DNA from 3 places in the Shewanella alkalitolerans genome. Region 1 is predicted to be linked to each of the others. Evidence: predicted binding sites of a transcription regulator. Region 1 holds the regulator's gene; each other region holds the start of a gene.
What was found. Region 1 encodes MetJ, which represses methionine synthesis genes. Its sites were predicted from a motif close to TAGACGTCTAGACGTCTA; they were not measured.
Positions count from the first base shown of each region.

Region 2: the regulator MetJ is predicted to act here: its motif matches at 7,114-7,131, upstream of metE (5-methyltetrahydropteroyltriglutamate--homocysteine S-methyltransferase).
Region 3: the regulator MetJ is predicted to act here: its motif matches at 3,766-3,783, upstream of metH (methionine synthase).

Region 1 is NZ_CP080422.1:581,356-591,245, reverse strand. It holds gene K0J45_RS02655 (bifunctional aspartate kinase/homoserine dehydrogenase II) at 1-1,501, opposite strand, end outside; gene metB (cystathionine gamma-synthase) at 1,521-2,687, opposite strand; gene metJ (met regulon transcriptional regulator MetJ) at 2,912-3,226, shown strand; gene K0J45_RS02640 (sulfite exporter TauE/SafE family protein) at 3,305-4,045, shown strand; gene K0J45_RS02635 (conjugal transfer protein TraF) at 4,109-5,305, opposite strand; gene K0J45_RS02630 (c-type cytochrome) at 5,818-6,147, shown strand; gene K0J45_RS02625 (DUF3373 domain-containing protein) at 6,212-7,924, shown strand; gene K0J45_RS02620 (tetrathionate reductase family octaheme c-type cytochrome) at 7,969-9,375, shown strand; gene K0J45_RS02615 (ABC transporter transmembrane domain-containing protein) at 9,642-9,890, shown strand, end outside.
Region 2 is NZ_CP080422.1:3,509,082-3,518,971, forward strand. It holds gene K0J45_RS15340 (GMC family oxidoreductase) at 1-285, opposite strand, end outside; gene K0J45_RS15345 (gluconate 2-dehydrogenase subunit 3 family protein) at 323-976, opposite strand; gene K0J45_RS15350 (glutamate synthase-related protein) at 1,181-2,731, shown strand; gene K0J45_RS15355 (tetratricopeptide repeat protein) at 3,050-4,564, shown strand; gene metE (5-methyltetrahydropteroyltriglutamate--homocysteine S-methyltransferase) at 4,724-7,003, opposite strand; gene K0J45_RS15365 (LysR family transcriptional regulator) at 7,204-8,103, shown strand; gene K0J45_RS15370 (HDOD domain-containing protein) at 8,183-8,908, opposite strand; gene K0J45_RS15375 (arylesterase) at 9,150-9,761, opposite strand; gene K0J45_RS15380 (TonB-dependent receptor) at 9,855-9,890, opposite strand, start outside.
Region 3 is NZ_CP080422.1:803,343-813,232, reverse strand. It holds gene cobT (nicotinate-nucleotide--dimethylbenzimidazole phosphoribosyltransferase) at 1-188, opposite strand, end outside; gene K0J45_RS03645 (FecCD family ABC transporter permease) at 311-1,354, opposite strand; gene K0J45_RS03640 (ABC transporter ATP-binding protein) at 1,341-2,321, opposite strand; cobalamin riboswitch at 2,426-2,604, opposite strand; gene K0J45_RS03635 (histidine phosphatase family protein) at 2,656-3,267, opposite strand; gene metH (methionine synthase) at 3,864-7,586, shown strand; gene K0J45_RS03625 (hypothetical protein) at 7,947-8,195, opposite strand; gene K0J45_RS03620 (DUF3800 domain-containing protein) at 8,475-9,263, opposite strand.

The DNA.
Region 1 (9,890 bases):
CGAAGGCCTGCTGCCAGCTGCTTAAGTCAATATCTGTCTCGCTCAGCAGCGCCTTCTTGGAACTCAAGAGTCCCACCAACTCGACGCTGACCTCAAGCTCCTTATTGAGCACGGGGCGGGCACGCTTGAAGAGATCGATCCAGGCTTCGCCTATGTTGCCTATGCCCAGCAGCAGGACACCGATACGCTTGCGCGGACCGGCGCAGCGTCTGTGCACCTTCTGGGTCAACAGGTTTACCTGCGCCTTAGGCACCAGAGTCACCAGACTCAAGCCATCGTTACACAGAGGATGGGCCTCACGGCTCAACAGACGCGAGAAGCCGCGGCGGTAGAGGCTGGCATCGGCGCTTACCAGGGCCACCAGGCCGAGATCGTCACGCAGCTGTAACTCATCGATTCCCAGCTCGCTGCGCCTGGCCTCGAAGATGGCCTGTGCCTGCTTCTGATTCTCATGGGTAAAGGCCAGCTCGGCACGGCCATGAGCCAGCGACCAGTAGGCCAGCGGCGTCAGGCCAGCCTGGGCAAAACAGGCCAGCAGCTGCGGCAACTCGACCCCTATGGTCAGGCTAAACAGACTGACGCTGGAGAGGCTGGTCACCACAGGGGCACTGGCCGACGAGCTCTTAGGGGCGATCAGGGTAAAATCTGTATGGGGTGCGTAGCTTGAACGCACCGCCAGGCTAACTTCGGTATCGAACAAGGGCTGCAGAGTGCGGTTATGCAGCACCGGAGAGCCAAGGTGCGCCAGGCGATTCGCCTCGGTGAGCGACATACTCTTAAGCAACTTGGCATCGTTAATTCGGTTAGGATCGGCGTTAAATACGCCTTCCACATCCGTCCAGATGGTGACGCGTTCGATATCCGCCAGGCTAGCCAGCAAGGTGGCGCTAAAATCTGAGCCGTTACGGCCCAGCAGCAGGGTGTCGCCCTGCTCGTTGGCGCAGATAAAACCGGTGATCACCAGACGCTCCTGGGGATGGGCCTCGAGCAGCGCCTGCACCTTCTGGCGTGACTCGCCCAGGCGGATCTGCGGTACGGCGCCTTCATCGGCGACCAGTAGAGTTCGGGCATCGACATCGGTCGCCGCCACGCCAGACTCGCGCAGCAGCGCCGCCAGTAGACGGGAAGACCAGCGCTCGCCGAAACTCACCACCTGATTACGTTGATAGTCGTTGAGCTCATCAAGCGACAACAGGCTGGTCAGCTGCGACTTGTCGGTGGCCAGTCGCTCTCTCAGGCTGCGCGCCTGCTCGTTGGAGAGCAGCTGCTCGATCAGGTTCTGCTGGTAACTCACCAGCACCTGTAACTCTTCCTGCCACAGCTGATCTGTGTCGCACAGCTCCAGTAGGCGATATAGGAAATTGGTACTCTTGCCCGCGGCCGACACCACGATAAGATCATCGCTGTGGCCATGGGTCAGTAAAATGTGGGCGACGCGGCGGTAACAATCTGCATCCGCTAAACTAGAACCACCAAACTTATGCAAATGACATCGTGTCATTATCTGCTCCTCAAACCCTTTAACTACTTACCGCGATAGCCGCTTCTAAACCCGCAAGAATATCTGCCACCAGATCCTCGCCATCTTCTATGCCCACTGACAAACGGATCAGGGTATCTTTCACGCCCGCCTCACGGCGCACCTCTGGGTCCATGGCTCTGTGGGTCATGGTCGCGGGGACCGCCACCAGACTCTCTACGCCTCCCAGACTCTCGGCTACCGAGAAGTATTGTAACGCATCTAAAAAGGCAACGAGTGCCGATTCGCCACCTTTTAGCTCAAAACTCAGCATAGCGCCGAAGCCCTTCTGCTGTCTGGCCGCAATTTCATGGCCAGGATGCTCGGCAAGCCCCGGATAATACACTTTTTCCACCGCCTTGTGGTCACAAAGCAGTGCCAATACCTTCTGAGCGTTGGCTTGGTGTTCACGAATGCGCACCGCCAGGGTTCTCAGCCCCCTTAGGGTCAGGTAGCTGTCGAAGGCCGACCCGGTCAGACCAAGGGTGTTCGACCACCAGTGCAACAACTCGCCCACCTCAGGGTCTTTGGCCACCACGGCGCCGCCCACCACATCGCTGTGGCCATTGATATATTTAGTGGTCGAGTGCACCACGATATCGGCCCCCAGCAACAGCGGCTGTTGTAACACAGGAGAGAGGAAGGTGTTGTCCACCACCACCTGAGCGCCCACCTTGTGACTCGCCTGGGCGATGGCCTCGATATCGACCACACGTAGCAGCGGGTTAGAGGGGGTCTCCAGCCACACCATCTTGGGTGACTGGCTCAGCGCCTGCTCAAGCGCACGCTCGTCGGTTTGATCCACCACCAAGAGTTTAAAGGCGCCCTTCTTGGCCAGGTTGGTGAAGAGGCGATAGCTGCCGCCATAGCAATCGTGAGGCACCACCAGCAGATCCTCTGGGCCCAGCAGGCTAGTCACCAGTGTGATGGCGGCCATACCGGTACAGGTCACCACACCGGTCGCCCCTTGTTCCAGTTCGGCAATCGCATCACCTAGAATGGAGCGGGTCGGATTACCTGAGCGGCTGTAATCGAATGCCCGCGGCTGTTGATGCCCTTCAAACGAGTAGTTTGTCGACAGATAGATAGGCGGCACCACGGCACCGTGCTGAGTGTCTGACTCTATGCCTCGTCGTACGGCGGCGGTGGCTAGTTTACGCGCTGTCATCTTCAACTCCTCAATATGGATCTGGGCAGGCACCTCGGACAAAAGAGATGTCTGGACGTCTAAATGTACCTAAGCCGGTAGTGAGCGTCAACAACTTTTGGACGTTTAGACGTCCAAACATTTAGAAATCTATTTGCATTTGCCAAAAATTCGAGGCAATAATTTGACTGTAATTTGTAAGGGTTTAAAATCTGCACCGAATTTTAGAATTTACAGGTGAGTCAATGACTGAGTGGAATGGCGATTATATCAGCCCCTATGCTGAACATGGTAAGAAGAATGAGCAGGTAAAGAAGATCACTGTCTCTATTCCTCTTAAGGTGCTTAAGGTGTTAACCGACGAGCGCACCCGGCGCCAGGTCAACAACTTGCGTCACGCCACTAACAGCGAGCTGCTGTGCGAGGCTTTCCTGCACGCCTACACCGGTCAACCACTCCCCCAAGACGATGACCTGTCTAAAGACAAGCCAGATAGCATCCCAGCCGAAGTCAAACGTCTGATGACCGAGATGGGCATAGAGTGGGAAGAGATGGAGTAATCCACTCACACACGAATCGATAGAGGGATCGCTAGGCGGTCCCTCTTTTAGTTTTCAACCTTAGCCTGGAACATTGCAGTGCCTGCACTTCCGCTCGATCCCCATATTCTGGCGCTAGCCTCGCTTATCGTCTTCGTCGGCGCCCTCACCCAGAGCCTGATCGGTTTCGGCATGGCGGTCGTCGCCGCGCCCCTGCTCTACCTTATCGAGCCGTCACTTGTGCCAGCGCCCGTGATCCTGATGGGCTTCTCTATCGCCCTGCTGACCCTGATCCGTGAGCGTGGCGCCCTGGAATTCAACGGCCTGCAATATGCCTTGCTGGGACGCATCCCCGGCGGACTGATTGGCGCCGGCCTACTCATGGTCGCCCCCCAGGACGTGCTCGGCATGACCATCGCCATTATCGTTGCCATCGCCGTACTGCTAAGCCTGATGCGGCTCAACCTGGTGGTCAACCGCCGCAGCCTGTTTATCGCTGGGGTGATCTCGGGGATCTTCGGCAACATCGCCGCCATCGGAGGACCGCCGCTGGCCATACTGCTCTCGGGTAAAGATGCCAAGCAGTTTCGCGCGGCTCTGTCGGCCTTCTTCATCTTCAGCTCCACTATCGCCATAGTGATCCTGGGGCTTACGGGGCTGCTGACCCTGCATCACTTCTACTGCTCGGCGCTGCTGCTCCCCTCTGTGCTGCTGGGTTACCTGATGGCCAATCGCCTGGTGGGACGCATAGACAAGAACAAGACCCGCATCATGACGCTGGTGCTCTGTAGCCTGAGCGCCATCTTGCTGGCCGCCAAGTCCTTAAGTGCCCTGCTCTAACACCTAGGCTCAAGAGAAGGCCGGCATCACAGCCGGCCTTTTCATTCTTAGAGAAACATACTCCTAGAAATGATAGGAAGTCTGAATCACCCCGCCCACGGCGTCATCTGTGCCCACCAGGCCGGTCAGGTCCAGATTAAAGGAGCGTCCTATGGTAAAGCCTGTGCCTAGGGTATAGAGGTTGCTGCTAGTATCTTTCATATCGTGGCGATAGCCGACACGCAGGGCCAGCCAATCGGTCGCCCTCATTTCACCGCCCAGGCGCCAATACTGGGTCTCGCCTATCTCATCGAAACGCTTATGACCATTGAGATCCACATCAGTCGTCAGGCTGAAGTTATCCCAATCATAGGCCACACCTAAGGTATAGAGGGCCTCGACACGGTAGGTAAATTTGCGCCCCATCGCCTCGACGGTGTCCAGCTTCTGGCTCACCAGGTTACGTCCCGACAGGCCTATGGTCATGCGTTCGAGTGGCTGAATGGCCACGCCGATATCCAGGTTTGCCACGGTATCGTCGTTGCGGTACTTGTTGTCGTCGAAATCATCGGCATCGAAGTTGTTGGCACTCACCACATAGTTATAGGTGTCGATACGCTGCAGCTTGGGAGAGATACCCACGGCGATCGGCATGTTGACGATCGACAGCGGGAAGCTGAGGGCCACACCAAGATCAGAGATGGCACCGGCCACCACGGCCCCCTGCGAATCCAGATCGGTAACCGCAGGCGGATTGTTAGGGTCGAGATTGGTCAGGGCGTCTATGTCGCTATCCTCGATCACCGCCACGCTCACCGCATCGATATAGGTCTTGTAAAAGATCGACATAGGCATGCGCTTGGTCGGTAGAACCACGGAAAAACCTAGCCCCACGCTGCCATAGGCATTTTCACCATCGAGGGACTTAAGATCTGCGACCAGCATATCGCGGTAATTGGTGATCCCAGTGACGTCGCTGGCATTGATGGCCGCCTCCAGACCGTCATAGGAGGCCTGCAGGGCGTCGAATTTGTCGGTCAGATTATCAATATTGGCAGCCTCGGCGCCCAGCACGGGCAACATCACGGCGCCGCCGGAATACTTGGGGGCATGAATGGCTAACAGAGCGGGGTTGATAAAGGCGGCACCTTCGCGGTTAGAGGCCGCGACCCCGGTTCCGCCCATGGCATCACTACGGGCCTCGTTGTAGAGGGAGGCGGCAGATGCCAGTGAGGCACTACCAGACAATAACACTGCGATGACCAAGCTAAGGTATTTCATCTCATTCACCCCGTTCATTATTTTTGTTCTCGCTCGGGAATCTACCCGAGTCGTCTTTAAAGATAGACTAAGACGACTAAAAAGTGCTCTCAAAACAGCTCGATCAGACACTTTTTTTTAAATCAATTTGTCGCCCCTTCCCATTGCCAGAGAAACCTGCCGATTCAGTTAACCGCCCTACCCGCCAAAACAGGCCCATTTGCAATACAAAAACAAGCAAAAATACCTATTTAGAGAGAGCTGAAATAATAAAGTGTGATCTAACTAGGTGGTTTCTCCCCGAGAGCAAGATCACAAGACAGCAAAACATTAAAAACAAAAACCATTAAATTTCATTGAATTACACCTTATCCATTAGATTTTTATCCATGATATTTTTATCAATTAGATTTTTTTCATGAAGGTGATCAACATCAAATTTACAACTACCCCCTTTTGGTAAATTTTCCAACAAGAAACAAGCATTTTGTTTCAGGTTAATAAATCGCTCAGAGTAGCGATTAAGGAAAATGATGATGAAAAACGTTGCCAAAATAGCTACATGCTTACTCCTCGCCTTCACCGTAGGCGGACAAGTCTACGCCGTCGACGGTGGTAACCCTAAGAAAGGGAAACACCTTTATAAAAAAGAGTGCAAAGCCTGCCACAGCAAGGGCGATGCCGCCGGTGAACTCACGCCCATGAGCAAGACCATGAGCCAGTGGGATCGCTTCTTCAAGCGCGACATGCACAGCGCCCAACCAGACGTATTTAAAAAGCTCTCCGACAAAGAACGCCTTGATATCCAGCAGTTCTTATACGACCACGCGGCCGACTCAGATCAGCCACAGACTTGCGGTTAACCACAGCTTTCGAAATCGAAGCGCTCATTCACCGCTCCCGATGAGCGCCTAAGGAGAGATTCACATGCGTACTCTACTGTCTATATTGATCGCTAACGCCCTGGCTATGTCAGGCTCAGTCTATGCCGCCGATAGCGATGCGCAAAAAATAGCCGAACTTAAACAACAACTTGCCGATCTCACCGAAGAGATTGACATTATCAACAGCCGCGTCGATAAGAACGAGCGCCACACCGCTCTCGACCGATTAGAGATCACTGGCGATTTCCGTACCAAGGCCCATTCATTGCATTACCAAAATGTCACCTGGAACCCTGCAATCAAGGTGGACTTCAACGATTTTGGTGCTAAAGCCATGTCTGGTGCCTTTGGTATGCCTAATGATCCCAACTCCCCCCTGGGACAGATGATGGCAGCCAACCCGGATCTTGCCGCCGCCTTCCAGAGCGGCATGCTACAAGGCGTGATGCCTTACGTGCTGGCCCCCAAGACCACCCAAGATATCAACAACGACATCTTCTACACCACGCGTCTGCGACTCAACCTCAAGGCCAAGGTGTGGGATAACGTCAGCTTCGCCGGCCGTCTCAGCATGTATAAAAACTGGGGTGACTCTACCGGCGTGCAGGTGTTCGACTCATGGCGCTCCTTCACCATGGATGGCACCAACAGTGGTAACACTAGCGGCGACTGGCTCAGGGTCGAACGCGCCTACTTCGACTGGAAGAACATAGGTGGCAGCAACACCTACCTCTCTATCGGTCGTCGTCCATCTACCTATGGCCCACCAACCCAATATCGTGAAAACGAGAAACGCGGCGGTACGCCATCGGGTCACCTGGTTAACTTCAACTTCGATGGTCTAACTCTGGGTTACAAGCTGGGTGAGATCACCGGCATCGAAGGTCAGGTAGTTCGTTTCTGTTATGGCCAGGGCTTCGAGTCACAGTGGGGCAATGGTGAGATGTTTGGCGATATAGTCACCAAAGACACCCACCTGGGCGGCTTTAACATAGATGCCATCAACGACGGTAACCACTTCCTGCAGTTCACTCTTTTTGGCGCCAAAGATATCAACGATGGCTTCAAGGGCACCATGGCCTTCCCAACACAGCTAGCGGGAATCTTTGCCCCCACCATGTATCAGGACATGCAGAAGTTCAGCAACTTCAACTTCCAGACCCGAGTACAGCCTAGCGGCGTGATCGGCGACATGTACCTGGGTGGCATCGGTTACGCCTACGAGAGCGATGAAGACTTCAAGGTCTTCGCCTCTTTCGGTTGGACCCGCGCCGAAGGCAACGGTAATGCCGGTATGTTTGGTGGCATGCTCAGCGATGCGGTATTCGAAGCACAGCTCAATGCCGACGGCAGCGAGATCATCATGATGCCAAGCGCCGCCGACGACAATGACACCAAAGATGGCTATGGCATCTATGTGGGCATTCAGATCCCTGCGCCTTACGGCAAGTTCGGCCTCGAGTATAACTATGGCTCCAAGTACTGGACCCCATTTACTCAGGCACAAGACGATCCTATTGGCAGCAAGCTGGCTACACGCGGTCATGTGGCCGAGGCCTACTATATGTTTGATATCAACCCAAGAATGTTTATCAAACTCGCCGGTCTCTACTACGACTACGAATACACCGGCAGCGGCACCCCTGTGGGCGCACCGCAGAAGGTGGATGACGTGATCGCTGGCTCTGCCTTCTCTATGTTGCCAGTAGTCGATACCGCCTATGACATCAATGCCTCACTCGTCGTCAACTTCTAACTAAGCTATCTCCCCCGGCCTAGGCCGGGGGTAGGGAACAGACCATGAAACACACACTTTCTCTCACGGCGATCTTTGCCGCCGGAGTCTTCGGCCTCGCCAGTCTAGGCGCGGCAGCCGAAAACCCGCACAAAGAAGCCATTCAGGGACCCTTTACTCAGGGCTCTCAGGTGACCGAGCAGTGCATCGAATGCCATGAAGATCACGCCAAAGACTTTATGAAGTCTTCTCACTGGACCTGGGAACTGGAGCAGAAGCTGCCCGGGCGCACAGTTAAACGGGGTAAGAAAAACGCCATCAACAACTTCTGTACTTCTATCGCCGGCAACGAGCCTAGATGTACCAGCTGTCACGCAGGCTATGGCTGGAAAGACAACAACTTCGACTTTAGCGACATGACCAAGGTTGACTGCCTGGTATGTCACGACACCACAGGTACCTATGTTAAAGACCCTGCCGGTGCCGGCGAGGCCCTGGCTAAGGTCAACCTGGAACGGGTGGCACAAAATGTCGGCATGCCGGTACGTGACAACTGTGGCTCTTGCCACTTCTACGGTGGCGGCGGCGACGCGGTGAAGCATGGGGATCTCGACTCCTCCATGGCCTATCCCGACAAGGCCACCGACGTGCACATGGACAGCGATGGCAATGACTTCCAGTGCCAGACCTGTCACACCACACAGCAACACCAGATCACAGGTAATGCCATGGGCGTATCGCCAGGCGGTGAGAACGATATCGGCTGTGAAAACTGCCACGATAGCGCGCCACACGCCAACAAGCGCCTCAACACCCATACGGCCAGTGTCGCCTGTCAGACCTGTCACATTCCATTCTTCGCCCGTAACGAACCCACCAAGATGAGCTGGGACTGGTCGACCGCGGGTAGCGATCAAGAGGAAACCGTGGACGAGTATGGCAAGCACACCTTCATGAAGAAGAAAGGCAGCTTCGTCTGGGGCAAGATGGTCAAGCCTGAGTACGCCTGGTACAACGGCAAGGCCGATGCCTACATGGTGGGTGACAAGATGGATCCATCCAAGGTCACTAAGTTGACTTCGCCACTGGGTGATATCACAGACAAGACCGCCAAGATCTACCCATTCAAGGTGCATCGCGGCAAGCAGATCTACGACAAGAAACAGAACATCTTCGTTACCGCCAAGGTCTATGGCAAGGGCGGCTACTGGAAAGAGTTCGACTGGGATAAGGCCGCCAAGCTTGGCATGGAGGCTAACCAGGCACTGGCCCAGCAAGGCATCAAGTACAGTGGTGAGCATGGCTTTGCCGAAACCGAGATGTGGTGGCGCATTAACCACATGGTTTCGCCAAAAGACCAGGCGCTCAAGTGTAACGACTGCCACAACAAGGGCACGCGTTTAGATTGGCAAGCCTTAGGTTACGACGGCGACCCAATGAAGAACAAGAAAGGCGCTAAACACGCCAAGTAATTTGTAATCCCCTTTCGTCATCTCCCTGCAGCAAAGAGGTCTGGTTCACCAGGCCTCTTTTTTTGCCCATCGAACTCACCCATTTAGTAAACCAATCCACCAGGCTGCCAATCCGCTCAAAATAATGACGAGGCAAGCTTTGCAGCTAAATCAAAAGTATAGAAATTTGTCTTATATCTAACCCTTGTCTTAGCTGCTAGCTTTAGTCCTAGCAACATTGAACTACACTCTTGTTTAATCACCAATTATTCCAAGGGACGGCATAGATGGTTAAAACCTTTCGTTTGCTCGCACAGAATCAGTCGTTCAACGAACTGCTCCTCACCTCTGTGTTTATCAATCTGCTTTCACTCGCCCTGCCTTTCACCATGTTACAGATCTACGATCGTATCTTGCCCAACGAGGCACACGGGACGGCAACGGTTCTTGTGATTGGAGTCGCTATCGCCATCCTGTTGGAGCTGATACTCAGGTACGCCCGTAGCTGGCTGCTGGGCGCTTCGGCAGCCAACTAT
Region 2 (9,890 bases), 1.6 Mb from region 1:
CCAAAACTGCGCCGTGGTCTCCCTGCGCCAGCCGCCCTCGCCGTCGGGAAGCTCGAGCACATGGCGCTCCTCATCGAACTGAGAGCGAAACACCCTATGGCGCGGCAACTGCTCATCTTTAACGAAATCCTGTTCGGTATACCAGTCGCCCTTCTCGAGCACGGCAACGGCAATCCCGGCCTTGGCCAGCTCATAGGCGATGGGGCCGGCGCCCGCGCCGCTGCCGACGATACACACCTCAAATTGTTGCGGCGCCTGCGCCTCGCCCTTAGCTGCTAATCCCATTTAAAGATCCCTGTAAAAACTGAACCATAGTCTCTATTTAAAAATCCAGATAACTCTTACCCGGCACGGGTCGTGGAAAGCCTGGCTGATGCTCGAGCCAACGCCAGCCAATCTCATCCGGGTTACCGCCGTAGAGTGGATCTAACATCAATGCCTCAATCAGGTAATAGAGCAGCAGTGAGAGCCAGTTTTCACCTGCGCGGCTCTTGGCGATCGCTGTTAGCAGTGCCTCCTGCTCATCCCAGTTCAGCACCAGGAAGCTGCGTCCTGTCTGGGTATCGGCCCAATCTTCCAACCAGGCCGCCCCCTGCAAGATGAACTGCCTGTCCTCATCGGCGCGATTGTCAGGATCTTCCATGGCCCACAGCAGATAGCGATAGGCGTTCAGCTCCTTAGCCGAAGGGCCATCACCATCGTCGGGAAACAGGTGCAGCTGCACGCTCTCTATGACGGCGCGGTTGATCACGTCGAAATCTTTGGGTCGTGTGGTGAGAGAAAAGCCTTCGTCGCCGGCAAGGCTCAACTCAGGCTTCGCCGCCAGCAGCAGACCCAGGGCGCCGCTGCGCATAAGAAAGTCGCGCCGGGTCAGGCCGCTTTCGAAGGCATATAGTCTAGTTGCTTCGCGCTTACTCCTCGCCAACTTAATCTCCCGTTTGCTCACTAGATCTGTCTGTTTAATTGCCCATGACATAAGTCAGAGCGCCTTACATAAGACCCTGATTATCGCCAAATTGATTCAATTGAGTGTGAATTTTTCGGCGCGCCGGGTCAACACCCACATAGGGTATCGAGAGACTATGACGAAGGAGATTCACAAAAGGTCTCGAGGCGGCGACCCGCCGCAAAAGCGCCTAGACTAAAGGCAACAGCCGCGCAGTAAGCCTAAGGAGCTCCCATGGTTAAACCCATCATCGCCGATAACAAGCCCAAAAAAGTCGAGCTAACCAAAGGAAAGGAATACTATTTCTGTGTCTGCGGCCGCTCAAACAGCCAGCCCTTCTGCGATGGTTCCCATAAGGGAACGGGATTTAGCCCCAAGGCCTTTACCGCCGAGCGAAGCGGCGAGGCCTACCTGTGCGCCTGTAAACACACGGGCAATGCCCCCTACTGCGACGGCACCCACAAACAGTTTAGCGCCGAACAGGTGGGCAAGGAGGGTCCTGGCCGCGAGGCGATCGCCAAAGATGGTAACCAGGCCCCCAAGGCGGTCGCCACCAAAGAGGAGCCCGGCGTCGAGTTGATCCATCAGCTCGCTAGAGATGGACTCAAGACACTCGGGCATCATGGTCCCATGGTCGCCATGGGAGTGCCAAGATATCAGCTGCCCAGCTGGGATAAGATTCAGATCATGACGGCCCAGATGGCCAACAAGCCCCTGTTCGAAGAGGAAGTGGTCGACACCGAGCTGATCATAGGCCCGGAGGCAAGAAAGCCGCTGAGGCTGAAGATCCCCCTGCTGGTGTCAGACATGAGCTTCGGCGCCCTGTCGGAAGAGGCCAAGGTCGCCCTGGCCAAGGGGGCCGAACTTGCGGGTACCGGCATCTGCTCCGGCGAGGGCGGTATGTTGCCCGAGGAGCAGGCGGCCAACTCACGTTACTTCTACGAGCTGGCCAGCGCCCAATTTGGCTATCAGGAAGCCTTGATGGCCAAGATACAGGCGTTTCACTTCAAGGGCGGCCAGGGCGCCAAGACAGGCACAGGCGGCCACCTGCCTGGCAGCAAGAACCAGGGGAAGATAGCTGAGATCCGCGGCATTCCGGCGGGCCAAGATGCCATCTCGCCGCCCAGGTTCAAGGATCTCAACTCGGTGGCCGACTTTAAACGCTTCGCCGACAGGGTACGTGAACTCAGCGGCGGCGTGCCTATCGGCTTTAAGCTGAGCGCCAACCATATCGAGCGGGACATTCAGTTTGCCCTGGATGCCAGCGCCGACTACATCATACTCGACGGCCGTGGCGGCGGTACCGGCGCCGCGCCGCAGATCTTTCGCGACCACATCAGCGTGCCCACCATCCCCGCCCTGGCTCGCGCCCGCCGATATCTGGATCAGCAAGGTGCCAGCGGCCGGGTGACGCTCATCATCACAGGCGGCCTGAGGCTCCCCATGGACTTCGTCAAGGCGATGGCACTGGGCGCCGACGGCGTTGCCCTGGCCAACAGTGCCATGCAGGCGATCGGCTGCGTCGCCGCCCGCATCTGCAACACCAACAACTGCCCCGCCGGTATCGCCACTCAGAATGCCGACTTGCGCCAACGCCTCAACATCGACAAGTCGGCGCAGCAACTGGCCAACTTTCTGGGCGCCTCCACCGAGCTGATGCAGGTGATGGCCAGGGCCTGTGGCCATCATCGCCTGCAGGACTTTACCCTGGACGATCTCGCCACCTGGCACAGCGAGATGGCAAGGCTCTCCGGCATCTTCTACGCAGGCGTGACACCGATTTAATGCCATAGGTGATGCCGTTTTAATACCAGAGGTGATGCCGTTTTAATACCAGAGGTGACGCCGCTTTAAGGCCAAAGGTAGCGCCTCTCCTTCCCATCTCCCCTTCCCATATGCCCTGCCGCCTTCCCCAGCCCGTCCCATTCGATCGCGGGCGGGGCGCTCAAATCTATTAAGAGCAAAACAATAAGGCAAAGCTCCCGCCAGTAAAGACTTGTTTAACAAGATAAATAGGTGCACACTTGCCAGCGATTTAGGACAATCCGTCGCCTAAGACCAAAAGCCACCTCTATTCAGCCATAGATAATGTGAAGGATCACAATGCAAGTCGTTATTTTCTCGGTAATCTTAGCCCTACTCTTTATCAGCCTGCTGCTGGTCTACCTAAACTGGCGCAGCAAACAGCCCATCGAAGTCACCGGCGGCCCGGATGAGGTCATTTTTCTCGCCAATCAACTGCTGCACAGCGGTCGGGAAGCCCAGGCCCTCAATTATCTGGAGCGCGCAGCCGCCATGGGGATGGCCCACGCGGCGCATTTCCTGGGTGAACTCTACAGCCTCGAAGATCATCATCTGTATGATTTAGACAAGGCCAATCATTGGTTTCAACAAGCGGGCGAGCTGGATGAGCAATTTGCCCAGATTCAACGCCAGATGCTCAAGTTGAAGCTTCATCCAAGCCAAAAAGGTGGCAGTCACGAACTGGAAGCCATGCTGAAACCTGGCGCCGATCAGGGCAACAGCCAGCATCAAGGCGAACTGGGCAGACTCTATCAGGAGAGCCCACTGCTCGACCCCGACGGCAGCAAGGCGCTGCACTATCTCGAGCTTGCGGCCGAGGCGGGTGATGCTGAAGCGCAATATCATCTGGCCAAGGTGTTGCTGGAACCGCGCCATGGCGAACCGGATCCCATCAGGGCCAGAGCCCTGCTCACGGCCATTGCCGACAGCGATCCTCTGGCCAAGAGCCAACTGGCGCAGATGCTGCTTAGGGGAGAAGGCGGCCCGGCCGAGCCACGTGAGGCCGAGCGCCTGATGCGCGAGGAAGCAGAGGACAACGAGTTTGCCCTCATCGAGCTGGCGCACCTCTATCAGGAAGGTAAACATCTGCCTAAGGATATCGATAAGGCTGAGGAGTGCCTAAGACAGGCGATGGCCATGGAAAACAACAGTGCCACCTACCTGTTGGGGGAGCTACTGCTCAAACATAAACGCGCCAACGACAGTCACCTTGAGGCGATCGCCCTGCTCACGCCATTGGCCCAGCAATGGATGACAGACGCCCTCTTCCTTTTGGGTCATGCCCACGAAGAGGGGCTTGGCACCCGTCGACATCTCCCCACGGCCCTGGCTTACTATCGTTTGGCGGCGATCGATCCCGCGCCCTATCATCTTGAGCGGGTCGAGACATTAAGTGCCAAGATGGGCAGCTATGAGAAGGAGCAGGCCGAGAGCCTGTATCAAGCATTTCTCACCGAGCACCCCATAGAGAAGTCCCAGCAGGCCTGCATAGATCTGACCCACGGCCTGCGTCTGCTCCATGAAGACGATAAAGGTAAACGCCATCCGAGAGAGGCCATTAGCTTTCTGGAGCGCGCCGCACTCGCCGGCGAGAACCTGGCATTTAAGCCGCTGCATAAAGCCTGCGCCGAGCTGAGCCAGAGGGTTGATGCCGCCGTCTGGGCACAGATCGCCCTGGAAGATCAGTTCTATTTTCTGCCCACGGGCGAGATGGAGAGCAGCTTAGCCAGCCTCAAGCAAGGCTTTAGCGAGTCAGAGCAGGCGCTGTTTGAGCAGCGCTTACAAGAAAGGCAAGAGGCACTCACAGGTCACTAGCCTTTCACTAGCACTCGTCGCTAATTGCAAACGCGCTAAGCCCAAAAACGCTAAGCCCCAAAGCGCTAAGCCCAAAAGCGCTAGCCCCAAAACATAAGCCCAAAAAAGGGTGACCAGTAAGCTGGTCACCCTTAGTCTAAAAACGGGGATTAGAAGAGACTAACCCAGGCGGCGTCTCAGCTCCTTGGTCGCCTTCACCATGTTTTGCAGCGCAGGCTCCACCTCATCCCAGGTGCGCGTCTTCAGGCCACAGTCTGGATTCACCCACAGCTGTCCCACAGGGATCTTGGTCGCCGCCTTCTCAATCAATGCCACCATCTGCTCCACAGTCGGAATGTTCGGGCTGTGGATGTCATACACACCCGGGCCTATCTCGTTGGGATACTCGAAGTCCTCGAAGGCATTGAGCAGCTCCATGTGTGAGCGCGAGGTCTCTATGGTGATCACATCCGCATCCATGGCGGCGATGGCATCTATGGTGGCATTGAACTCGCTGTAACACATATGGGTGTGGATCTGGGTCTCGTCCTCGGCGCCCGCCGCGCTCAGTTTAAAGGCAGCCACCGCCCAGTCGAGATAGTGCTGCCAGTCACTGGCCTTCAGTGGCAGGCCTTCACGAAACGCCGGCTCATCTATCTGTATGATGCCGATCCCCGCCGCCTGCAGGTCGGCTACCTCGTCGCGGATCGCCAGGGCAAGCTGATTGGCTATCTGCTCGCGGCCGATATCTTCCCGGGCGAAAGACCAGTGCAGTATGGTCACCGGGCCGGTCAACATCCCCTTCACCGGCCTGTCGGTCAGGCTCTGGGCGAAGCTTGCCCAGGCGAGCGTCATCGGCTGACGACGTGAGACATCGCCATAGATTAGCGGCGGCTTGACGCAGCGTGAGCCGTAGCTCTGCACCCAGGCAAACTGGGTAAAGCCTACCCCGTCAAGCTGCTCGCCGAAATACTCCACCATGTCGTTGCGCTCGGCCTCGCCATGGACCAGGACATCGATCCCCAACTTAAGCTGACGCGCTATGCTGTCGCGGGTCACCGCCTCGAGCTGCGCCACATAGGCCTGCTCGGTCAGCTCGCCCTTACGCCAGCGACTGCGTAGACCGCGAATGGCCGGCGTCTGCGGGAAGGATCCGATGGTGGTGGTGGGCAGCAGCGGCAGACGAAAACGGGCCTGTTGCTTTAGGCGGCGCTCGCCAAAACCGCTAGGACGATTGAAATCCTCAGGCGTTAACGCCTTGAGCCTCGCCTGCACCTCAGGGTTGGCCGCCTGCTCACGGGCCTGACGCCTCACCTCACAACGCGCCACTATCGCCTGGGCTGCCTCGCTCTGTGGGGTAAGCAGCAAGGTGCGCAGCGCCGCCAGCTCGTCGAGTTTCTGCTTGGCAAAGCTGAGTTGATTGGCTAGCTCTGGCGCCAGCTCGGTTTCGCTCTCCAGATCCACGGGCACGTGTAAGAGCGAACAGGAAGGCGCCAGCCAGATTTGCTCGCCAAGATCCGCCACCACAGCGCGCAGACGCTCGGCCAAGATGTCGAGATCCGCCGCCCACACGTTACGGCCGTTGATCACCCCAAGGCTGAGCACCTGCGTCGGCTTCAAGCTGGCGCCAAACAGGGTGAGCTGCTCGGCATCGCTCACCAGATCCAGATGCAGGCCATCGACTACGAGATCCTTAATCAACTCATGATGATGGGCCACAGAGCCATAGTAACTGGCTAGCAGCAGCTTAACCCCCAGGCCACTGAGTTCTTTGTATGCCGGCTCGAAGGCCGCCAGCCAGTCATCATCTAGCTCCAGCGCTAAGATAGGCTCGTCGAGCTGCACCCAGGTCACGCCTTGATCGGCAAATCGCGCCAGAATTGCTTGGTAGGCCTCGAGCAAGTTGGGCAGCAGGCTCAGCTTGTCGAAGGGCTCGCCCTCGCACTTGGCAAGATAGAGGTAGCTGACCGGGCCAAGCAATACCGGCTTAGGCTGATGCCCCAGGGATTTAGCCTCGGCCACCTCGTCGAACATCTGCTCATAGGCTATCTCGAAGCGCTGACCCGCCGTGAGCTCGGGCACTATGTAGTGATAGTTGGTGTTGAAGTATTTCTTCATCTGGGCGGCACGGCTCGCCTCCCCCGTGGGGGCGCGGCCACGGGCCACTCGAAACAGGGTATCGAGATCCACCTGCTCGCCGCTGCGATGGCGCGCCGGGATGGCATTGATGGTAGCGCTCAGGGTCAGCACCTGATCGTAGAAGGCAAAGTCCCCAACCGGCACTTGCTTCACCCCCGCCACCTGCTGCCACTGCCAATGGGTTCTGCGCAGCTCGCTGGCGAGCGATTGCAGCTGCGATTGGTCTATCTCACCACGCCAATATTTTTCCAGGGCAAATTTGAGTTCCCGTTGACGGCCGATGCGGGGAAAGCCTAATGAAGCGATATCTAGAGTTTGCATATTGTATACCTTTTGCATTAAGATGAGCGAAATTCATGGTTAGCGCCCTTCGCTGTCATCGCAATACAGGTTTGAGAACTGAAATTGCACAACAAACTAAAACAGGCGTCTGGACGTCTAGAAGTTTATTGTGCTAGTCTGTTGTCTCGCAATCGAATTGATTTCACGAGCAACATGAGCCAAATTCATGTGAGGTAAAAATGATAGAGCTTAGGCATTTACGTACATTGGTCGCCCTGAAAGAGAGCGGCAGTCTCGCGGGCGCAGCCAAGAAGCGCTTTGTCACCCAGTCGGCCTTATCCCACCAGATCAAGGAACTGGAGACCCGCATCAACTCGGCGATTTTCGTGCGTAAGAGTAAACCCCTCTCCTTTACTCAGGAGGGCGCGCGGTTGCTCAATCTGGCCGAGGAGATCTTGCCTAAGGTGATAGAAACCGAAATCGATCTCAAGAATGGCCTGGGCAGCGAGGCGAAAGATCTCTTTGTGGGTATCGAATGCCACAGCTGTTTTCGTTGGCTGATGCCGGTGATCGAGCAGTTTAATGCCAGCTTTCCTCACACCAACTTAGAGCTGTCGAGCCGCCACCTGTTCGACTCGCTGACCGCGCTCAAGCAGGGACAGCTGGATGTGGTGCTCACCTCTGACCCTATTCCCGACCATGATATCGCCTATCAGCACCTGTTCGATTTCGAGGTCAAACTCCTGGTCGCCGCGGATCATCCGCTGGCCGAGCTCCCCTATGTCACGGCGGCGCAGCTTAAGGAGCAGACCCTGCTCACCTACCCAGTGCCACTAGACAGGCTGGATATCTATCGCCACTTCATGGAGCCTGCGGGCGTGCCGGTTGCTAAACAGATCCGCTGCGATCTCACCGCCATGTTGCTGCAACGCATCGCCTGCAAAGATGGAGTCTCCGCCCTGCCGAACTGGTCGATCAACGAGGCTCATGGTCTGTCGCTCAAGGCGGTAAAACTGGGATCAGAAGGGCTCAGACGCCCTCTGTTTGGCGCCTATCGCAGCAACGGCAGCAGCGCGCGCCTCGCCCAGCAGTGGCTCAATCTAGTGACCTCTGAGGGGTTGGAGCGTCAGGGGCACTAAAGGCGCAATTTCAGAGCAGCTAAAAGAGGACACAAAAAAACCTGCACTCGGCAGGTTTTCTTTTATCAAGTGACAACGTCTAGAGCGGGTTGAGCAGTTGATTACGCATGGAAAGCACTCTGCGCAGCACCAGACCCGGTGAGTCAGGATTGCGAGTCTGACGCAGGTTATGGGCAATCATAAACTCTTCTCTGAGTTCCTCATCCAGGCCTAATGACTCGAACGCCTCAAGGGTCAGCGTCTGCTTCTGATTATCGATCAGCGACTTGATGATAGAGAGCGGGAACGACTGCTCCGATTCGGCATTCAGGTAGGCGAAGGCGGTCAGGGCGATGATCTCGCCAAACACACTAAACAGCGCCAGGGTCTGCACCTCATCGGGATTGATATTTACCCCTTCCATATGATGCAGGCTATCCACGGCGTCGGTAGCTATGCTCTCGGTGAGCGCCCAGTAGCCGTATACCAGCTTCTTGTAGGGCTGTGGCAGCTCGTCGAGACGCTCCTTGAGGTAGAAGGTGAAGGCATAACGGTAGATATTGACCTGGCCCAGGCGCACCAGCGCATCTTTCAATGAACGGTTCTTCGATGACACGCTGGCATTAGCCGCCGAGTTGCTGCGCCATAGCAGATGCGCCGCCAACGCGGGATCGGAAGAGACTATATCGATTACATTGCGGATATCGCCATCGGCAATAATGGCTTTCTTCAGCGGGATCAGAATACCCCGTCGTCCGATAACCTGTTCTTCATTGGCAATAATTGCGCGTACTTGAGTGAATACCTGATGCTCAAGATCTGTCATGAGAAGTTATTAACCTGATTTATTATTGGCACGGCGCCATTTGTTATCCGAGAATTTACCCATAAAACGACTGTCTGGGTCAAGTCGATTTGGGGTAAAAACGGACATTAACCTAAATAAATTCATCTTGCCACTCACGCCTGAGCTTTCAGCCCGTAATGGACGAAAGATAAACGACAAAATTCCGCCACTTAACCAAGGGGTGACGCCCATTGACTGGCTACTGCCAGGGCCATTTTAGCTATAGGGCACCTGCCTGTTGCAGACGCTGATATAGGTGCTCGGCGAGACGACGATAGCCTTCATCGTTGAGGTGAATCGCATCAGATTTTACCTCTGATAATTTTAGCAGTTCTGTCAGAAAATCCTCAATAAATAGCGGCTGATATTGCGCGGCCAGCTGCCCATACAGGGGCGCGGTTTCTAGCCAGATACTCTTCTGGGGCACGCCAATCAACACCACAGGAATATCGCGCCGGTGGGCCTGTGCCAGCATGGCAGAAAGGTTGGCCTCGACCTGCGCCGCGCTGCCATTACGCAGAAAATCATTGCCCCCCTCGAGCAAGATGATGAGATCCGGCGCCGTCTCATCCAGTACTCGGGCGAAGCGCTCGCGGCCCTGGGATGTGGTCTCCCCCGAGATGCCGGCGTTGATCACCTCGCGTCCGCTTATTGCTTGCAGCTGCGCAGGATAATCCATGCCTAGGCTGGCCCCCACGCCTTGGGTCAGGCTATCGCCAAAAGCGAGGATCCTGGCACTCCCCGACAAGGGAGCAAGTGTGGGCCCGCCACTCGGCCAGAAGATGATGGCCAAGAGTAAAATAACGGGCACAAGTAGCCACTTCAATTTCATCCCACAGACTCCCAAATGATCTATGCCCTATGATGAACAGCAGGCAATAAAAAAGCCAGTCAGATCTGACTGGCTTTTAAGGCTAAAGCCGCGTTAGAAGCGGTAGCTGGCGGTCAGGCGCAGCGCCCG
Region 3 (9,890 bases), 220 kb from region 1:
CCGTGATCGCCGGCAAACACCAAGAGGGTTGGTTTGGTTATCTGCGGCTTGTCTGGACCCAGCACCCTGGCGATAGTCATCGCCAGGGTCTCGAGCGCGCCGAGGGCGCCCAGTGGCTTGGTCTTAGTGTCTATCTTCTGCTGGATCTTGGCATCGAACTCGCTACTTACCACAGTGACTTCAAACATACTGGTACCTCATATCGCTCGCCCTCGTTCTCGATTCATTGCAATCCACACCTTCTTTGCTGGCATAGTTCAATACGCTTTTCCTTCCATACACCTTTCCTTCAATACATAGGGGACCTGGGCTAGTTGCTACGCTTGCCGCCCAGGATAAACAGGAAGAAGAGGCTGCCTATCACAGCCGTAATGATCCCCACCGGCAGCTCCTGATAGCTGAGCAGGCAGCGCGCCAGCACATCCACCCAGATCATAAACAGGCCGCCCACCAAGGCCGTCAGCAGCAGGGCGAAACGCCCGGGCAGCAATAGGCGCACCATGTGGGGCACCATCAGGCCGACGAAGCCGATGCCGCCACAGTTGGCCACCAGGACGGCGGTGATCAGCGAGCAGAGCAGCAGGCTGACGAGACGCAGGCGCTGCACCCGAATGCCCAGGGTGTGGGCGGTCTCATCCCCCGCCTGAATGGCGAGGATCTGCCGCTTGAGCAGCAGCAAAATGGCGCTCGCCGCCAACACCAGCAGCCAGGGCAGCCAGAGCATCTGCCAGCTCGCCTTAGCAAAGCTGCCCAGGCTCCAGAACAGCACAGAGGCGGCCGATTGCGGCCCGGAGAAATAGAGCATCAGGCTGGCCAGCGCCCCAAACAGGAAGGAGATCGCCACCCCGGAGAGCAACATGCGCTCTATCTGGGTGTTCAAATCCCGCCCGCACAGGGCCAGCACCATGAGCACCGCCAGGCTGGCGCCGATAAAGGCGCCGAGCGGCAGGCCGACACTGGCCAAAGTGCCGCCGACACCGCCCAGCAGGGTGATCACCACAACCGCCCCCAGACTGGCGCCCGATGAGATGCCAAACAGATAGGGGTCGGCCAGGGGATTGCGAGTCACCGTCTGCAACACGGCGCCCGCCAGGGCCAGGCCGAAGCCGGCGATGAAGGCCAGCAAGATGCGCGGCAGGCGCAGCTCAATCAATATTCTTGCGGTCACGCCGCCGGGATCGGCGCCGCTCAGCTTGGCCAGCAGCACCTCAAGCACCTCGGCGACGCCTATCTGCGCCGCGCCGAAACTCACCGCCAGCACAGGAGTCGCCAGGGTCAACAGTCCCAGACAGACGAAGGCCAGGTATTTCAGCGGACTATAGCCTCTTCCCAGACTCAGGCTAGCGCTCGTCATGGTTAGCCTCCTTCGCCTCAAAGGCCTGGTCACCCAGTCCATTGCCATGCTGAGCACTCTGGTCAGCATTGTGAAGGTGATAGCCATAGAAATAGTTGATCTGCGGATTGCCATGTTGGGGATGGGGCGATACCTGACAGCAGACGCCGAATACCCTGGCGATCTGCGCCTCGCTCAGCACCTGTTTGGGCGACCCCTGGGCCACGGCGTGCCCCTGATCCAGTAAGAGAAGCTGATCGCACAGGGCGCTGGCGAGGTTGAGGTCGTGAATCGAGATCACCACAGTCACCCCCAGGGCCTTGAGCAGCTCGAGGATCTGGATCTGATAGCGGATATCCAGGTGATTAGTGGGTTCATCGAGGATCAATAGCTTAGGCTGCTGCACTATGGCGCGGGCAATCAGCGCCCGCTGCTTCTCGCCCCCGGACAGGGAGGCGTAGGTCTGTCCGGCGCGCTCCTTGAGCCCCACGGTTTCCAGGGCCTGACTCACCGCCAGGCGGTCAGCCTTAGTGGTCATGGAGAAGGCGGCCTTGTGTGGCGTGAGCCCCAATGCCACCAGCTGGGCCGTGGTCATGTCGAAATGCTGAGGCGTGTCTTGCAGCACCACGGCCACCTCGCGGGCAAAGGCCCTGGCGCTCAGGCTGGCGATTGGCTGACCAAACAGTTGGATCTCGCCGCTGCTAGGGGTGAGGAAACGATAGAGGCAGCGCAGCAGGCTGGACTTGCCGGCGCCGTTGGGGCCTATGATCCCCAGCATCTTACCCTCTAGCAGATCCAGCTTGACCCCTGAGAGGATGGCGCGCTCACCGCAGCGCCAGCTGAGATCCCGTACCGACAGCGCCGGGCGCACGCAGGCGCCATCGCCGATGGCTGCACCAGCACCTGTGTCTTTACCTAAAATAGCACCGTCACTGGCGCCGTGAGACAGGAGTGATTCTGTTTGTGATGGCTGATTAGGGGCGCTCAAGGTCGCGCCCTCCGGGGAATAACGCCGAGGCGCCTTCGCCCTTGGGCCAGACTCGGCCCCGAGGTATTCTTCATCTATTGGCTCCCTCAAGTCACCCGCTTGAGATAGTGGTTAGAGAGTAGGCAGGTATCCTGACTCGTGGCGACCAGGTCGGGTTCAACTAGGTAACACACTCACAGTTGCGGGCACAGTTTGGGCTAGCGGCACAAAGCCTTCCCCAATTCCCTATTAAGTCCGAGTTATCGCCTTGGCGATCTCGACACCATACTCCCGGCGCAGGCGGTCCCTGCGCCCGGTTATTATGCTAAATTTTGCCGCCGACACAAGGCCAGACTCACTCGGCGTCATGCCAGTGCAGACGCCAGTAGCCCTCTCCCGCCTTGTCGCGATAGTGACTTATCTTGACCACACTGCCATAGTCCAGACTCAGCCGAGTATAGAAGCCTACGGCGTGCTCTACCCCCAGGGCCTTGGCCATCAGGTGACGTATCACCCCGCCATGAGTGAGCAGTAACAAGGCCTCACCACTATGCTGATGCACCAGTTGCTCAACCACCTCGTCGACACGCTGCTCGAACTCAGCCATGGGCTCCCCCTCGGGCAGTGGATTGGCCCAAGGGTCCCGCCAATAGGCGCTCAGCTCCTCGCCATGATCGGCATGCAGCTCAGGGATAGGCTGGCCATCCCAACGGCCGAAGTAGATCTCCTTGAGTCCGGCATCTAGGGCCACCTTCACCTGATTCTTAGCGGTGAGGTGCTCGGCAAATACACGGCAACGCTTGAGCGGCGAGCTGATCACCCTGTCCACCGCCTGGGGCAGCTTGGCATAGGCCAGCTGCATCTGGGCGAAGCCTATCTCTGTGAGAGGTTGATCGCTATGGCCGCGCAGCAGATTGCCGCCTTCACATTCGCCGTGGCGCATCAAATAGAGTGTCGTTTGCGTCATAACTGCAGCATTAAACCTTTAAAATCTAGAAGGTTAGCAGGATACTCTCTGGAAGTATCCCTTGGCAATGAAAGATAAATAAGGCATTGAAAAACTTTCAGATTCACCCACTATCAAGGGGAGAGCCTTTTGCCATGGGAACGCGGCTTAGCCGCCATTCTTCCTCGAAGCCAAACCAGATTTAAGCTTAGGGAAGTTGCGAATAAGTCCTCATGGTACTCTGGCTTACACAGCAATTGGCGTTCAAGGCGTCTGACGCAGGGCATGCCGGGGCCTGTCTAAGTCAGATAACGCAGAGAGCCGGTTGCTGTGAAAGCACCTAAGGGCGTGGCTTACAGGCCTATCTGCTGTGTTGTGCTTCTTACAAAGGACTTGGGCCATTTGCTGCGAACCACGCCTTGCATCTAGGTCTGTAAGCCGACGCAGAGCAGATGGGACCTGTTCGCACCTTCCCCTATACTCTTTTGACTTGCCCTGGGTATTATAAGTCGATTAGTATAGACGTCCATACGTTTATACATCCAAAATAAAAATAGCACGTCAAATCGATAGACGCGGCAGTTTAGGCAATAGGTCAGTTGAAGTAGGTGAAAGTTATGGCGACCCAATCCCCTGTTCGAAACGTAAGGCAGATTAACGACGCGATCCGCGCGCGGCTCAATAAGGAAATTTTGATCCTCGACGGCGCCATGGGCACCATGATCCAGAACCACAAGCTGGAGGAGGCCGACTTTCGCGGCGAACGCTTTGCCGATTGGCCCTGCGATCTCAAGGGTAACAACGACCTGTTGGTGCTGACCCAGCCCGAGTTAATCAAGCAGATCCACAGAGATTACCTGCTGGCGGGCGCCGACATCATAGAGACGAACACCTTCAACGCCACCCAGGTGGCCATGGCCGACTATGAGATGCAGTCGCTGTCACGGGAGATCAACCTTGAAGGCGCTCGCCTCGCCCGCGCCGCCTGTGACGAGGTGGCCGCCGAAACCGGCCGTCAATGCTATGTGGCCGGGGTGCTCGGCCCCACCAACCGCACCTGCTCTATCAGCCCAGATGTGAACGACCCTGGCTATCGCAATATCCATTTCGACGACCTGGTAGAAGCCTATATCGAGTCGACCCAGGCCCTTATCGAGGGCGGCGCCGACATCATCATGGTCGAGACCATCTTCGATACCCTCAACGCCAAGGCGGCGCTGTTTGCCATCGAAACCCTGTTCGACCAGCTGGGCCAGCGTCTGCCGGTGATGATCTCGGGCACAATTACCGATGCCTCGGGCCGCACACTCACGGGTCAAACTACAGAAGCTTTCTACAACTCGCTACGCCATGTGAAGCCACTCTCCATCGGCCTCAACTGCGCCTTGGGGCCGCAGGAGCTGCGCCCCTATGTGGAGGAGCTGTCGAAGATCGCCGAGTGTTATGTGTCGGCGCACCCCAACGCCGGCCTGCCCAACGAGTTTGGCGGCTACGATGAGACCCCGGAGCAGATGGCCGAGGTGATCGGTCCCTGGGCCGAGGAAGGCCTGCTCAACATCATAGGTGGCTGCTGCGGTACCACCCCAGACCATATCAAGGCGATCCGCGCCGCCGTCATCAAGCATAGCGCCCGCCAGCTGCCGGATCTGCCGGTGGCCTGTCGCCTGTCGGGACTGGAGCCGCTGACCATAGATGCCGATTCCCTGTTTGTGAACGTGGGCGAGCGCACCAACGTGACCGGCTCGGCCAAGTTTCTGCGCCTGATCAAGACAGGCGAATATGAAGAGGCGCTGTCGGTCGCTCGGGATCAGGTGGAAAACGGCGCCCAGATCATCGATATCAACATGGATGAGGGGATGCTGGACGGCGTCGAGGTGATGCAGAAGTTCCTCAACCTTATTGCCTCCGAGCCCGACATCAGCCGGGTACCCATCATGATCGACTCCTCCAAGTGGGAGGTGATCGAGGCCGGGCTCAAGTGCATTCAAGGTAAGGGCGTGGTGAACTCCATCTCCCTCAAGGAGGGCGAGGCCAAATTTATCGAGCAAGCCACCCTAGTGAAGCGCTACGGCGCGGCGGCCATCATCATGGCCTTCGACGAAGTTGGCCAGGCCGACACCATGGCGCGCAAGATAGAGATCTGTACCCGCGCCTATCGAGTATTGGTGGATAAGGTGGGCTTCCCGCCGGAAGATATTATCTTCGACCCCAACATCTTCGCCATCGCCACCGGCATCGACGAGCATGACAACTATGCGGTGGACTTCATCGAGGCTACGCGCGAGATCAAGCGTACCCTGCCCCATGCGATGATCTCCGGCGGCGTGTCCAACGTCTCCTTCTCCTTCCGCGGCAACAACCCGGTGCGCGAGGCGATCCACGCCGTGTTCCTCTATCACGCCATCCAGGCGGGGATGGACATGGGCATAGTCAACGCCGGGCAGCTGGCGATCTATGACGACATTGACCCTGAGCTTAAGGCCAGGGTAGAGGCCGTGGTGCAGAACCTGCCCTGCCCTGTGGAAGGGTCTAACAACACAGAACAACTGCTGGAGATCGCCGAGCAGTACCGTGGCGACGGTGCCACGGGCGCCAAGAAGGAAGATCTCGAGTGGCGCAGCTGGCCAGTCAACAAGCGGCTGGAGCACGCCCTGGTCAAGGGGATCACCGACTTTATCGACCAGGACACCGAAGAGGCGCGCCAGCTGGCCAGCCGTCCGCTGGATGTGATCGAAGGCCCGCTGATGGATGGCATGAACGTGGTCGGTGACCTGTTTGGTTCGGGCAAGATGTTCCTGCCACAGGTGGTGAAATCGGCGCGGGTGATGAAGAAGGCGGTGGCCTACCTCAACCCCTACATAGAGGCGGAAAAAGTCGAGGGCGAATCCAACGGCAAGATCCTCATGGTGACGGTTAAAGGCGACGTGCACGACATAGGCAAGAACATCGTCGGCGTGGTGCTGGCCTGTAACGGCTACGAGGTGGTGGACCTCGGCGTCATGGTGCCCGTCGAGAAGATCATAGAGGTCGCCAAGGCGGAAAATGTCGATATCATAGGCATGTCGGGGCTTATCACCCCGAGCTTGGATGAAATGGTGCACAACGTCAAAGCCTTCCACAAGGCGGGGCTGAATATTCCCTCCATCATAGGCGGCGCTACCTGCTCCAAGATCCACACGGCAGTGAAAATCGCACCCCACGCCCCCGAGGGCGCCATCTATATTGCCGACGCCTCGCGCGCCGTGCCCATGGTGGCCAAGTTGATCAATAAGGAAACCCGTCAGGCGACCATAGATGCCGCCTACGAGGAATACCGGGTGATGCGCGACAAACGTAATTCACAGGCCAAGCGCAAGCAGATCGTCTCCCTGGAGGCCGCACGGGAAAACCGCTGCCAGCAAGACTGGAACGCCCATACGCCTTTTGTCCCGAATCAACTGGGCAGACAGGTGTTTGACGACTATCCGCTGGAAGACCTGGTCGATCGCATCGACTGGACGCCATTTTTCCGCAGCTGGGAGCTACACGGCCACTTCCCCAAGATCCTCGATGACGAGGTGGTAGGCGAAGAGGCGCGCAAGCTCTATCAAGATGCCAAGGCGATGCTCAAGACCATAATCGATGAGAAGTGGCTCACGGCCAAGGCGGTCATCGGCCTCTTCCCGGCCAACACGGTCAATTATGATGATATCGAGATCTACACAGACGAGAGCCGTAGCAAGGTTGAGATGACCACTCACCATCTGCGGATGCAGATAGAACGTGTGGGCAACGACAACTTCTGTCTCGCCGACTTCGTCGCGCCGAAAGACTCTGGCGTCGCCGATTACATGGGTGGCTTCGCCGTCACCGCAGGACACGGCATCGACGAACATGTGGCCCGCTTCGAGGCCAACCATGACGACTACAGCGCCATCATGCTCAAGTGTCTGGCCGACCGTCTGGCCGAGGCCTTCGCCGAACGGATGCACGAGCGGGTGCGTAAGGAGTTCTGGGGCTATGCCGCCGACGAGAACCTGGATAACGAGGCGCTGATCCGCGAGAAATACAAGGGGATACGCCCAGCCCCAGGTTACCCCGCCTGCCCGGATCACACAGAGAAAGGTCTGCTGTGGGAGCTGCTAAAGCCCGACGAGACCATAGATCTCAAGATCACCGAGAGCTATGCCATGTTTCCGACCGCCGCCGTCTCCGGCTGGTACTTCGCCCACCCTCAGTCGCGCTACTTCGGCGTGACCAATATCGGCCGGGATCAGGTGGAGGACTACGCCAAACGTAAGGGAATGAGTGTCGAGGAGACAGAGCGCTGGTTGGCGCCAGTACTCGATTATGATGTTTAACGGGAAGTGATCTGGAGTCATCACATAGACTCCTTGTGATTGTTTAAACTTCGTTTGAACTTGAGTCCAGAGGCTTCGCCTCACTAACTCATGCGGCCTTGCGGCCTTATAACGTCGTGGGTCTTCAACCCACACCCGACCAAAAGGGGAAAAGCGCCTGTTCCCCTTTTGGAAATCCCTCGGCGCCCCAGACGAAGTTGTTTGCCCTCATACTCCAATGAAAATCGCCTAACGACTCGGATGGGACTCCTGTCCCCCCGAGTCTTGGCCATCGTCCATGATGGCCACACGGCATTTTCATCTGCGTATTTCGGCAACTTCGATGGGGACTTGTTGTAGCATCTAACCTATTCTGAAGGGTCAGTCACCCTGGTCATTGATCGCTAACAAGATACCTTTTTGTGCTAAATACCTTTCAAGAACAATGAAGGGGGTCGCCACGACTAGAGCATAAACTACAGAATTTAGAAGACTTTGAGTAATGATGCCCAAAAACGAGCTGGGATACAGGCTAGAACATATTAGCCCAGATAAAATGATGCTCACCATAGCAATATAAAATGCTAGCCCTATGCTGGTCAGCCTTTTGCTCTCTGGTCCTTTAGCCATAAAACCTTCCTATTTAATACCTACTCATCACCTTACAGGTAAATGAATCCATATAGATACAACTCAACACTTAATGCAAAACAGGAAAAGAACAGCTTATAGAAATTCAAGGCTTAAGTCAGGTTTCGGTCAGGCAGAGCTTCATTACTCCATACGACCTTATGGCCGAAATAAGTCGTGAGTCTTCAACCCATACCCAGGCAAAAGGGAATGATAGTAGCCAACATAGAAATCGGTACCCAAAAATAAGTTAAAACCTCCACAAGTAGAATTTTAAAACTAATTTCTCTCTAAAGGGTACCTTAAATTGACATCTTTAGTTTCTACTTCTCTAGCCCCTTGTCTTTTATCATAAAAATACCAGACATTAAATTTCCGTTCAGTTGGTTTAGTATCATAACCTAATGAGTCCCATCCCAAATAGCTTGCTATATTAGAGGCAACTTTTAACTTTGCTGGCGAACTGGCCTTACCTTGAAAGGCACTCATAACTGCTCCCAAAATAAAATCAGCTATTTGAATATGTTCTGAATCTTTAGAGTCTTTAGTCACCACTGAAGTAATAGGCAATTTTCCACCAAAATCATTTCTCAGCATATTATTAGCAACCTTATGGAAAGCCTCATCAGCCTTTTGATATCTCGATGGAAGTGGATCAACTTCTACTCTAAACTCACATACTCTATTTGGGTGTGCTTTTTGAATTGCTTTAACTTTAACCTCTATTAATTTAGTAAAATGCTTTCGCATCGCTAAATCATAGTCTCCATCATGAAAAGTCTTATCAACCAATCCCTTTCTAATAATGATGCAATGAAAGGCTAACCATTGATGTTTGAAAAACATGTCAATAAGATCTTCATAAAAATTAGCTACATCTTTTTTATGAGCTTTCTGCCATTTTATTTCATTGTAATAACTGTGTAATTCCCTCAGTTCTCTAACCTTCCTAATAAAGTCACCACGCCTTTGATATTTCATCCAGAGAGAACCAAAACCATAGTATTTCTGGCCATCCACTCCAGACTCATCGCAAGCCACATGCCATATTAACTTTCCACTTTGCATCTACTCCATCCTTAGAATCACTGAAACATAGAAGAAAAAAGAAGGTCAAATGCCGTCCTTTTTATAGACTCCACAACTGTTTAAAATACATACACAATAGAAACAAGTCTAGCGCTTTCAATGCATACTTTTGTCTTTCAATATCAACTATAACAAATAGTTAAGTAACACCTGAATTAACAAAAAATAAGATACGGTTGTGGCTACAATAAATCCCATCGAAGTTGCCGACGACTGCATGGATGCAGGAGTTAGGGCGAAGCAGGATGCCAGAGCCGGGATGCGCAAATGAAAATGCCGTGTAGCCATCATGGACGATGGCTAAGGCTCGGGGGGACAGGAGTCCCATCCGAGTCGTTAGGCTATTTTCATTGGAGTATGAGGCTCCTAACCAATGCATGTAACTTCGTCAGGGGCGGCAAGGGGAGATGCAAGAGGGGGATTGCTGGAGATCCCCCTCTTGCCCGGGTGTGGGATGGAATCCCACGACTTTCTTCGGTCACTAGACCGACTCACCTCATAACAATGGGATGGAATCCCACGATGTTAAATTAATATCCAAACAAAGTTTGAACCAATACATAAGAAAGCCGTGAGGCATCGCCTCCCAAAGGGAAAGAAATAACC